Regions from separate parts of the Oceanobacillus sp. CF4.6 genome, predicted to be linked through region 1. Evidence: a T-box and tRNA genes for the amino acid it is inferred to sense, from the RefSeq annotation. Region 1 holds a T-box; the other holds one or more tRNA genes.
What was found. The T-box of region 1 lies ahead of alaS (alanine--tRNA ligase). A T-box ahead of a tRNA ligase gene usually reads a tRNA of that ligase, here a tRNA-Ala.

Region 1 (5,408 bases):
TAGTCAATCCTTGGGCGGTCCAGCCAAACGCATCACTGACCGCAACACCGATGGTTTTTGATCCAACATCTAATCCTACTATTTTCATTTATTCTCCTTGTTCTGCTCCAAATAAAATTTAACTAGTTCTTCAATCACTTCGTCTCGTTCTATTTTCCGGATCAAATTTCTGGCATCATTGTATCTCGGAATATACGCGGGGTCACCTGATAATAAATAACCCACAATCTGATTAATTGGATTATATCCTTTTTCCTGTAGTGATTCATGTACAGTCAATAGGATATCTTTAATATCCTGATCAAATGGTTCTTCTGAAAAGTTAAACTTCATCGTTTTATCAATTGAACTCACTGTGACACCTCGTTCCAAGTTTGCCTTCTAAAAATCATTTTAACATGTTTATTGGTATTATTATACTTTTTTATTGCTTTGTTTACAAACAGTTACGGTTATTTTACATTTTCTGTAATATAATTTTTTGCTGATTCAAGTGCTTCTTCTATCTTTGCAGGGTCTTTACCGCCAGCTTGTGCCATATCCGGACGGCCCCCACCACCGCCTCCACAAATTGTGGCAGCTTGTTTAATCAAGTTGCCAGCATGCAATCCTTTTTTATTCAAATCTTTGGATACTCCTGCTGCCAATTGTACTTTTCCATTATTCTCAGCTGCAAGTAAAACAATACCTGTAGTTAATTTTTGCTTCAGACCATCAACCATGTTTAGAAGCTGGTTCATATCTTTAACATTCACTTTCTGAGCCAGTAATGGTATATCCTGTACGTTTTCAACCTGGTCCAAAATAGATGAGGCTTCCAAATTAGATAATTTTGCACTTAATGATTCTGTTTCTTTTTGTAATGCTTTCAGTTCTTGTTGTAATCCCTCAATTCGCTCTGGAACTTGTTCATCACTGGATTTAACTAATTCCGCAGAGGAACTCAAAATAGAAAGCTTGTTATTCAAGAATTCATAGGCATATTTACTCGTAACAGCTTCAATTCTTCTTGTGCCTGCTCCAATGCCACTCTCTGAGACGATTTTAAATAATCCTATCTCGGATGTATTCGTAACGTGACAACCTCCACATAATTCCAGGCTATAGTCTCCTATTTGTACTACACGAACTACATCACCATATTTTTCACCGAATAATGCCATTGCACCCATTTCTTTTGCCTCATCCAAATTCTTATTTGCAATTGCTAATGATACAGATTCCCAAATTTTTTCGTTAACTATTTGTTCTACCTGTTTCAATTCATCACTGGACACTCCACTGAAATGGGAAAAGTCAAAGCGTAACCGTTCGGGTGTTACTAATGAACCAGCTTGATTAACATGTTTTCCTAAAACATCTTTAAGGGCCTGGTGAAGTAAATGTGTAGCCGTATGATTCTTGATAACAGAAGTTCGGAATTGGGAGTCAATAGCAGCCTTCACCGTATCGCCAGTACGTATCTCTCCTTCTTTTATCTGTACTCGATGAATATTTTGTCCTTTTGGAGACTTTTGAACATCCAACACATATGCGGAAGCCTTTTCCGTAAAGATCCAGCCATGATCCGCTACCTGTCCGCCACTTTCAGCATAAAATGGTGTTTTATTTAAAAATAGAAATACGTCATCATCTTGACTAGCAGAATCGATCACTTCTTTTCCACCGATAATGGTTTCCACCGTTGCATCCACAGCCATTTGGTCATATCCAATAAATTCACTTTTGACATTGATTTCACTTAAAATCGTGTCTTGAACCTGCATGGAATCGACTTTTTGCCTTGCACTTCTAGCACGTTCGCGTTGTTTATTCATTTCACGATTGTACCCTTCTTTATCAATGGTAAACCCCTGTTGTTCCACATATTCTGCAGTTAATTCCTTTGGAAATCCATACGTATCATAAAGACGGAATACTTCTTCTCCAGGGATGACGGTATTTCCGGCGACTTTTTCCTGATCCATAATTGCAGTCAAAATTTCCAGACCATCATTTAATGTTTCATGGAAGCGTTCCTCTTCCACTTTAATGATATTTATAATGAATTCGCGTTGTTTGAGTACTTCTGGGTAGAAATCCTTCATAATCTCTCCAACCGTATCCACAAGCTCAAACATAAATGGTTTTTCGATACCGATTTCTTTTGCAAATCGGACGGCTCTTCTCACTAATCTACGTAATACATACCCTCTACCTTCATTGGAAGGGACAGCCCCGTCACCTATTGCAAAGCTGACAGTTCTAATATGATCTGCAATCACTTTAAATGCGGTATCGCTAGATGGATCTTTTCCGTACGTCGTATTCGCTATTTCTTCTGTTTTGCGAATAATCGGCATAAATAAATCTGTTTCAAAATTGGTTGGTACTTCCTGAATAATTGATGTCAGGCGCTCAAGTCCCATCCCGGTATCAATATTTTTCTTTGGAAGTGGGGTATATGTGTCATCCGGATTATGATTAAACTGGGAAAATACAAGATTCCATACTTCCAGATAACGATTGTTTTCCCCACCTGGATATAGTTCTGGATCAGCTGGGTCATTTCCGTATTTTTCTCCGCGGTCGTAGAATATTTCCGTATTTGGTCCACTTGGGCCTTCTCCGATATCCCAGAAGTTTTCTTCCAGTCGAATAATGCGTTCTTTTGGCAATTTAATATCATTTAGCCACATGTCATATGCTTCATCATCTTCTGGATGAACCGTTACGGAAATAAGTTCCTTATCAAAACCAATCCATTTATCACTTGTCAGGAATTCCCATGCCCAGTCAATTGCCTCTTTCTTAAAGTATTCTCCAATTGAGAAGTTCCCAAGCATTTCGAAAAATGTATGATGACGTGCTGTAAAACCGACATTTTCAATATCATTGGTACGAATTGATTTTTGCGCATTTACAATCCGTGGATTCTCGGGTATAACGCGCCCATCAAAATATTTCTTTAATGTTGCTACGCCACTGTTAATCCACAATAATGTAGGATCTTCAATCGGAACAAGTGAGGCACTTGGTTCGACACGATGTCCCTTTTCCATAAAGAAGTCGATAAACATTTGTCTAATTTCTGCTGAACTTAACTGTTTCATCTAAATTCCTCCACATTCTTTAAAAATAAAAAAATCCCCTCTCTGCATTATTGCAGGGACGAGATATGTTCGCGGTACCACCCTAATTATGAATGAAAAAATCATTCATCACTTCATCATGTTAACGGTATGAGACCGACGGGGTTTAACCGTACTCCGGTTTAGCTTTCCATGGTACTGTGTTTGGAATTTCTCTCAGCCCTCGGAAATTCTTCTCTAAAAACCAGTAGATCATGTACTTATAACCATCAATGCGTTTAATTTATTATGTTAGCGATATTATATGAAACTTTAGCAGCATTGTCAATCATATGAACGTAACGCGATTAGTTGACCAATAATTACTTTGGTGATAGTAAGAACTGGAACAGCCAATATCATCCCCCACACTCCAAACAACTGACCACCGAGCAATAGTACAAAGATGATGGCAACGGGATGAATTTTCACACTCTTGCCCATTATATATGGTGACAACAGATTACCTTCAATAATCTGTATCACAAACAAAGCAAGAATAACTAAAAAAACTTTATTTCCAGCTGTCGTATAAGAAATTGTCACCGCTGGTATTGCACCAATGATTGGACCAAAATAGGGTATAATATTCGTTACCCCCATTACAATAGCCAGCAATAAGGCATATTTTATATTTAGCAGTTTAAACATGATTAGTGATGTGAGACCTACAAATAAGCTGATGATTAACTGACCGCGAATATAGCCACCTAAACCTTTATCAATCTCAAACAGCAAATTACTTGCATCATTCCTAAATTTTTTTGGAATAAATGTAATAAAGAAGGTTTTTATTTTCGCATAATCCTTAAGGAAGTAGAAAACAAGTACCGGTATTACCGTAATTATAATGATCATATCTATTATTTTAGCAAAGCCTGCTACAAGTTTAGAAATCAATTGATCCAATGATGTTTCCAAAGAGAGTATTACCTCATCTATTTTATCATGTACGGTCTCAGGTAAAAACGATGTATAGTTATATATCTGGTAAATTAAATTTTCATACATTGCTATAATTTCGGGAAGATTTTCATTTAAATCGCCCAGTTGATGGACAACTAATGGGTATCCCCGATAAAACAAATAGCCTGTTCCACCAAAGAAAATGAGATAGATCAACAGGATAGCCAACCCTCGATGAATATTCATGCGATCCAATTGATCAACTAATGGATGCAACAAATAGGCAATTAAAGCAGAAAGAACAAATGGAATCAACAGTTTACCGAGAAAGGAAAAAAAGGTACCGTAATATGGCATTGTTTTAAAAAATAAATAGGTAAATATAAATAATACGATACCAATGACTAACCAGTATAATACTGTAAAGCGTTTTTTATCCTCGAACATGAAAGACACTCCTCAGCAGATTGGTATTATACTCATTTTTTGCTGGGAGCTCTCTATGGAAGTTGGCGTTCTTCTTTTGTAAACAAATCGTCCAAAGAACTCAGACTTCCGTCAGATTCTATTTGATGAACCATTAGTTCTTTACCGGATACTGTCATTTCAATACAGCACGTCCAGCAAAAATAATCCTGTGTACCTATTTTGCCTATATCTTTTCCATTACAATTCGGACAACGCAGCATAATCAGATCCCCTTTTCGGATAATACGCTACTATGCTTGCCCGATTTATAACTTTATATACATAATTACATAAAATCATAAGGAGAGATCTCTTGTTCATCTGTTTCTTTCATTTCTGTGAGTGGAATCCCTTGAAGTCTTTCTGTTAACTGTTCTTTCAATGAAGTAAATCGTTTATTTGTGTCTTTCATTTGTATTCCTCGTAAAAATGCCTGTTCTTCCCCGCAAATAATCAGGGACTCTTTACTTCTGGTAATTGCTGTATACAGTAAGTTTTTTCGCAGCATACGATTATAGTTTGAGACTACTGGTAAAATGACGATTGGAAATTCACTTCCCTGCGACTTATGAATGGAGATACAATAGGCATGCGTAAAATTCACATAATCCTTCCGTACATATACTACTTCTCTATCTTCAAATGTGATCACAAGCTGCTCTACATTTTCTTTGTTTTCGTCTTCCTTGAAAATGGCTGCAATTTCTCCAATATCGCCATTATAAACGCCATCTTCAGGTTGGTTAACAAGCTGAATCACCTTATCACCTACACGATAAATAACATCATTGAACTTAATTTCTCGTCTTCTTTTTGTCTTTGGGTTGATTAGCTCCTGCAGTTCTTTATTAATCATCGTTATCCCGGCCTGCGTTCTGTACATTGGAGCAAGGACTTGTATATCCCTTGCGTCTAAACCTTTAT
Region 2 (5,408 bases), on a different contig from region 1:
TTTGTTCGTATATGCGATACCCCGAAGAATTTATTCTAGCTGGCTTAAGAAGTCCGATTTGGTCGTAATACCTGAGTGTGCGGCCGCTCACGCCTGAAAGTTTAGCTAATTTATTTACCGTATATTCCATCTGTATCCCTCCTGACAATTGTTATCATAAACCTTTACGTTGCGTAAAGGTCAAGCGGGAATATGAATTCATTTGTGGCGAAATCAAAAAAGTCTTCCTTACACAACTATAATCGAAATAGATAATCAAAAAGGGGGTGAAAGAAATACTATTATTTCCACCCCCTATTGAACTTTCATTTCGATTATAATCATAAAGAAAGAAGTTTCAAAGTTTCTATGACTTATAAACGTTGTACAGCAAGATTAATATCGTTAGCAGCTGTAATCGCTGATATAAAAGAAACACCATCTGCACCTGCATCAATTACAGGCAATGCATTCTCAGTATTGATGCCACCAATCCCAACAATAGGTAGGTCTGGAAATTGCTTTCTTAATGTTGTTATCCATTCTGCTCCAACAGGTGTTTTAGCATCCGTTTTTGTGCTAGTAGCATAAATTGGGCCTGCACCGATGTAGTCAACCAACTGTAGAGGACTCTTTTCAACTTCGTAGGGATTTGATACAGAAAGCCCAATTATCTTAGTTGGAAACATTTTACGTAATTCTTCTACTGATTGATCGTCTTGTCCAACATGAATCCCGTCTGCATCTAGAGGGGTTACCAAATCAATATCATCATTAACGATAAACGGAATATGGTGTCTTCGGCATATATCTCTTAATTGCTTGCCTAATTCTAACTTTGCATGGCCAGTAAGTGATTTGGGTCCCTTTTCGCGAAATTGAAATGCTGTAATTCCAGCTTCTGCTGCTGATTCTAAAATTTCTGTAGGATCAATGGTACAGTTTTGGCTGCCCATAATAAAATATTTACGCAAGTTTTGTTTTATATGATGTTTCATTCATTATCTCCCTTTTAGAAAACTTTAATCGAGTGAAGATTCACATCGTGTTGCCCAGTGGTTTGTTGGGCCGCTTCCAGATCCAAGTGGAAAGGAATATTGAATTGCTTCCGTAACGAAATGTTTCGCTTTTTTAACGGCTTCATTTAATGGTAAACCTTGACTCAAATAGGCTGTAATAGCTGCAGAATAGGTACAACCTGTACCGTGTGTATTTTTAGTATTGATTCGTTTAGCAGAAAAGGTATGAAGGCTTGAACCATCGTATAGGAAATCAATTGCTTCACCTTTCATGTGGCCACCTTTCACCAGTGCAGCTCCGGCACCAAATTTCTCAACAATATGCTCTGCAGCTTGTTTCATATCATCAACCGTTTCAATACTTTCACCGGTCAGATATTCAGCTTCCGGGATATTCGGTGTTACTAAAGTAGCTAATGGCAAAAGCTCTTTTCTTAGAAAGTCACGCGCATTTTCTTCAATTAATGGGTCTCCACTTGTTGCAACCATAACAGGGTCCATAACATATGGAGCATTTAACTTTGAAATCTTACTAACCACGAGTTTCATCATATCTATATTGGCAATCATTCCAGTCTTTAATGCATGAACAGGCATATCCGAAATAACAGAATCCAGTTGCTGTTTGATCATATTAAGTGGCACATGATGGATGTCCTGGACACCAGTAGTATTCTGGGCAACTACGGATGTTATAACAGACATACCATAGCTTTTTAATTCCTGGAAAGTTTTTAAGTCAGCATGAATTCCTGCTCCACCACTAGGATCTGTCCCAGCAATGGTAAGGACACAAGGTATTTGTTTCATCGATATGACACCGCCCTTTTTGATGGCCACTCGTCACATGCTTTGATTCTGTTTAGTTCTGCATTTGAAGCAGCTTTTCTTAATACGTCAGTAAATGTCATCATATAGCCTCCTAATTAATACGTGCTAAATTTTTGGTTTTAACTCTTGATACGATAAACCAGCCAATGAAAGCACCGGTAATGCTGCTGACAAGAAATCCCGGTAAAAAGGCAAATGCACCAACGGAGGTACCCATTAGAATGCGGGCAAATGGTACCGCGAAAAGAGATCCGATTACTCCTGAACCGATCGTTTCTCCAATTACTGCCCATCCCTTTTTACCACCTTTTTTATAAATATAACCAGCTAGAAATGCTCCAACCATGCCTCCAGGAAAGGCCAATAAAGTACCTAAACCAAGCATGTTCCGAAGTAAGCCAATCATAAATGCGATGGCAACTGCAGGACCTGGTCCAAGCATGATAGCTGCCATGACATTGACTGCATGCTGAACAGGATATGCGCGTGCGATCCCTGTTGGAAACCACAATAACTGAGCACCTATCGTTCCAATTGCTACAAAAACTGCCATTGTTGTTAACAAAAGCGTTCGATTCATATTATTCCCCCTACATTTTTCATAAAATACGATTAGAAAACGAAGGCGTCACCAAGCTTTTGGGTGACAGCCTTCGTTGCACTTATGCAGTAAGAAAGTAGTTTATACTTTCTTAACTGTCAACAAAAAAGCCAGATCCTTTATGGACCTGGCTTGGTAGGCTGAAAATAGAATAGACGATATAATAAACGTCCGACTACTTCCCTCCGCTAGTATTAACCAGATCAGGTCCATAAGAGTCGGAAAGTGAATGCTTTCCTCTCAGCCCACATTTCATTTGGGCACCCCTAGTAGTTTCATGCTATATAATTGTGTGTACAACTGTAACCTTACCAAATTTTTTAACTTTTGTCAGTATTAACTTGATAACCTGGTACAACTTTGCCAGGTGGAACGGAAGGCGAATGATACGAAATAGAATATAAAAGTGAATAAATATAGTCTACAATTTGAAATATTTTCTGGTATAATATGTAGAAAGAAAGGAGGTATATGTTGAAATGGAAGCAAAGTTTGATCAGATTATTGCTGAATTAGGAAAGCTTCAAAAAGGGCAGGAAGACTTAGTCTTGAATCAAAAGCAGATGGCAAAGAATCAGGTTCGCATGGAAAAGAGTCAGGATCAAATGGGAAAAAATCAAGAGCAATTTACGGTAAGCCTGGAGCAATTGGCAATCAATCAAGCCCGGATGGAAAAAAATCAAAATCGCTTCGAATTAAAACTAGATGATTTTACTGTTGAAACACGAAGTAACTTTAAACATACACAGAACCAACTAGACACACATGCAAATATTATCAAAAAGGTAAAATAAAAGCGACCACTAGGTTATTCTTCAATTCGTGTGTTCAGCCCCATTTCTTAATCAAGTTTCTGCCACGCAGTCATAACTTCTCAGTAAAAATGTTTTTATTATACTTAAAAAGGTTAGATAGGATGTTTTTACAAGTCCCATCTAACCTTATTAATTTTAGGATGGAGCATAGGGGGCTCGAACCCCTGACCTCTTGCATGCCATGCAAGCACTCTCCCAGCTGAGCTAATGCCCCAGATTCATAATTATGATTATAGCCACTTTTTATCAATTTTTCAAGAAAAATTTTAGAGTAATGGCTTTAGATAATATAAGATATACTATACAAAGCAATAAATTTATTTGTTATTATAAAAAATAAAAACAAGGAGGGTTATTTTGCCAACCAATGATGAGCGTCTGTTTTCTATGCTGATTTATGTACTTAGCTTTCCTTTTCCTATCTTAGGCCCATTACTTATTTGGTTACTAAAGAGGGATGAGTCCGAATTCGTTGATTATCATGGAAAGGAATATTTTAATTTTTTGGTTTCCTATTTTATCTTTGGAGCAATTGGTACACTATTAATTATTTTATTAGTGGGGATTGTTATACTCATTATATTAGGCATTATGGCAATTATTTTGACAATTATTGCAGCGGTCAAGTCGTATCAGGGGGAACGATATAGATTCCCTTTTATTATTCACTTCATTAAATAAGAGGACATTTCTGGTTCTCTTATTTTGTTTTTACTCTTTGGAACTATATCCAGAAAATAGAACGAAGGACTTATGAACCCTTTTTAAAAATACATAGTACTAATGGTCTGAATTTACAATATATTTACAAAAGTTTACAAATATTTCATAGTAACCCTCTTACTTTTATGCAATATTTAAGAAGGACTAGTGCGGATTTTGTCTTAAAATCTCGCATCTGGAACAAATATTCTAAAAAAACGGAGGGTATCAATGAAGCGTATAGCTTTTAAAAAGACCGTTAGTATGTTTCTTATTTTAGCGCTGACATTCATGAATTTCACACCTGTATTTTCTATGTCTGCAGCTGCTGAAAGTAATGAAGCGACAGCAGAGGATTTATTTATTTCGGAGTATATTGAAGGTAGTTCTCATAACAAGGCGATAGAAATTTATAATGGTACGGGAAGTGAGGTGGATTTATCAGGCTATGGATTAGAGTTATATAGCAATGGTGCTTCTACTGCAAGTCAGACACTGGAACTTTCCGGTACCCTTGCACATGGTGATGTTCTGGTTCTTGCCCATACAAGTGCTGAACAGGCCATTCTTGATCAAGCAGATATCGTAAATGGCTCTGTCATTAATTTTAATGGTGATGATGCACTTGCTTTAACAAATAATGGAGAACCTACGGATATACTAGGTTTCATTGGTGAACGTACTCCTTATGGTGAAAATGTGAATCTAGTAAGAAATTCATCAGTCACAGCACCAACTGAAACGTATGATGAAGGACAGTGGATGGATTATGCTAGTGATAAATTTTTATACCTTGGCAGTCATACAATGGATGGCGTGGAACCTGTTGAACCTGGCGAACCAGGAGATGAATATTCCATTGAAGAAGCTCGTGACTTAAGTGATGGAACAGTGGTAACTGTCGAAGGCATCGTCACAGTAGATCATGCTGCAATCAGTAATGGCTCCCAGTTCACAACTTACATACAGGATGATACTGGCGGCATTAATCTATTTGCTTTCGAACAAGGTGGGTTACCTGACCTGCAAAAAGGGGATCGGGTACAAGTTGTTGGGGAACTAGATTCCTATAATGGATTAAAAGAAGTTATTCCAACTGAGATTGAAGTACTGGAAACAGGACAAGCATTACCAGAAGCACAACAAATTACCCTTGAAGATCTTCAAAATCCAGAGATTGCAGAGTCCTATGAGGGAGAATTAGTCCAGATTAATGGCTATATTAACAATATACCAGGCAGCCCAGCTGGTGGTGGATATAATGTATCCTTGGTAGATACAGATTTTAATGGAACGATTTTACGAGTAATGGAGAATGCACTGGATATCTCACAAGTAGAATCTAATATGTGGTATGACATTACTGCTATCGTAAGTCAATATAATGATTATCAGATTATTCCAACAGAACAGGCTGATCTGCAAGTAGCAGAAGAACAACCGGAACCGCCAACCGCCGCA

Region 2: it has a tRNA-Ala gene. The T-box ahead of alaS (alanine--tRNA ligase) is inferred to sense a tRNA for this amino acid. The anticodon was not compared.

The regions. Positions count from the first base shown of each region.
Region 1 covers NZ_JBIMEX010000001.1:286,963-292,370, forward strand. Annotated here, with positions in the region: gene ruvX (Holliday junction resolvase RuvX) at 1-88, opposite strand, end outside; gene ACHABU_RS01625 (IreB family regulatory phosphoprotein) at 85-354, opposite strand; gene alaS (alanine--tRNA ligase) at 453-3,092, opposite strand; T-box leader at 3,144-3,353, opposite strand; gene ACHABU_RS01635 (AI-2E family transporter) at 3,396-4,463, opposite strand; gene ACHABU_RS01640 (hypothetical protein) at 4,517-4,705, opposite strand; gene recD2 (SF1B family DNA helicase RecD2) at 4,771-5,408, opposite strand, start outside.
Region 2 covers NZ_JBIMEX010000009.1:139,049-144,456, reverse strand. Annotated here, with positions in the region: gene ACHABU_RS14515 (MerR family transcriptional regulator) at 1-130, opposite strand, end outside; gene thiE (thiamine phosphate synthase) at 354-977, opposite strand; gene thiD (bifunctional hydroxymethylpyrimidine kinase/phosphomethylpyrimidine kinase) at 1,002-1,808, opposite strand; gene thiW (energy coupling factor transporter S component ThiW) at 1,921-2,409, opposite strand; TPP riboswitch at 2,594-2,708, opposite strand; gene ACHABU_RS14495 (hypothetical protein) at 2,910-3,224, shown strand; tRNA gene ACHABU_RS14490 (tRNA-Ala) at 3,387-3,459, opposite strand; gene ACHABU_RS14485 (DUF4870 domain-containing protein) at 3,603-3,926, shown strand; gene ACHABU_RS14480 (5'-nucleotidase C-terminal domain-containing protein) at 4,179-5,408, shown strand, end outside.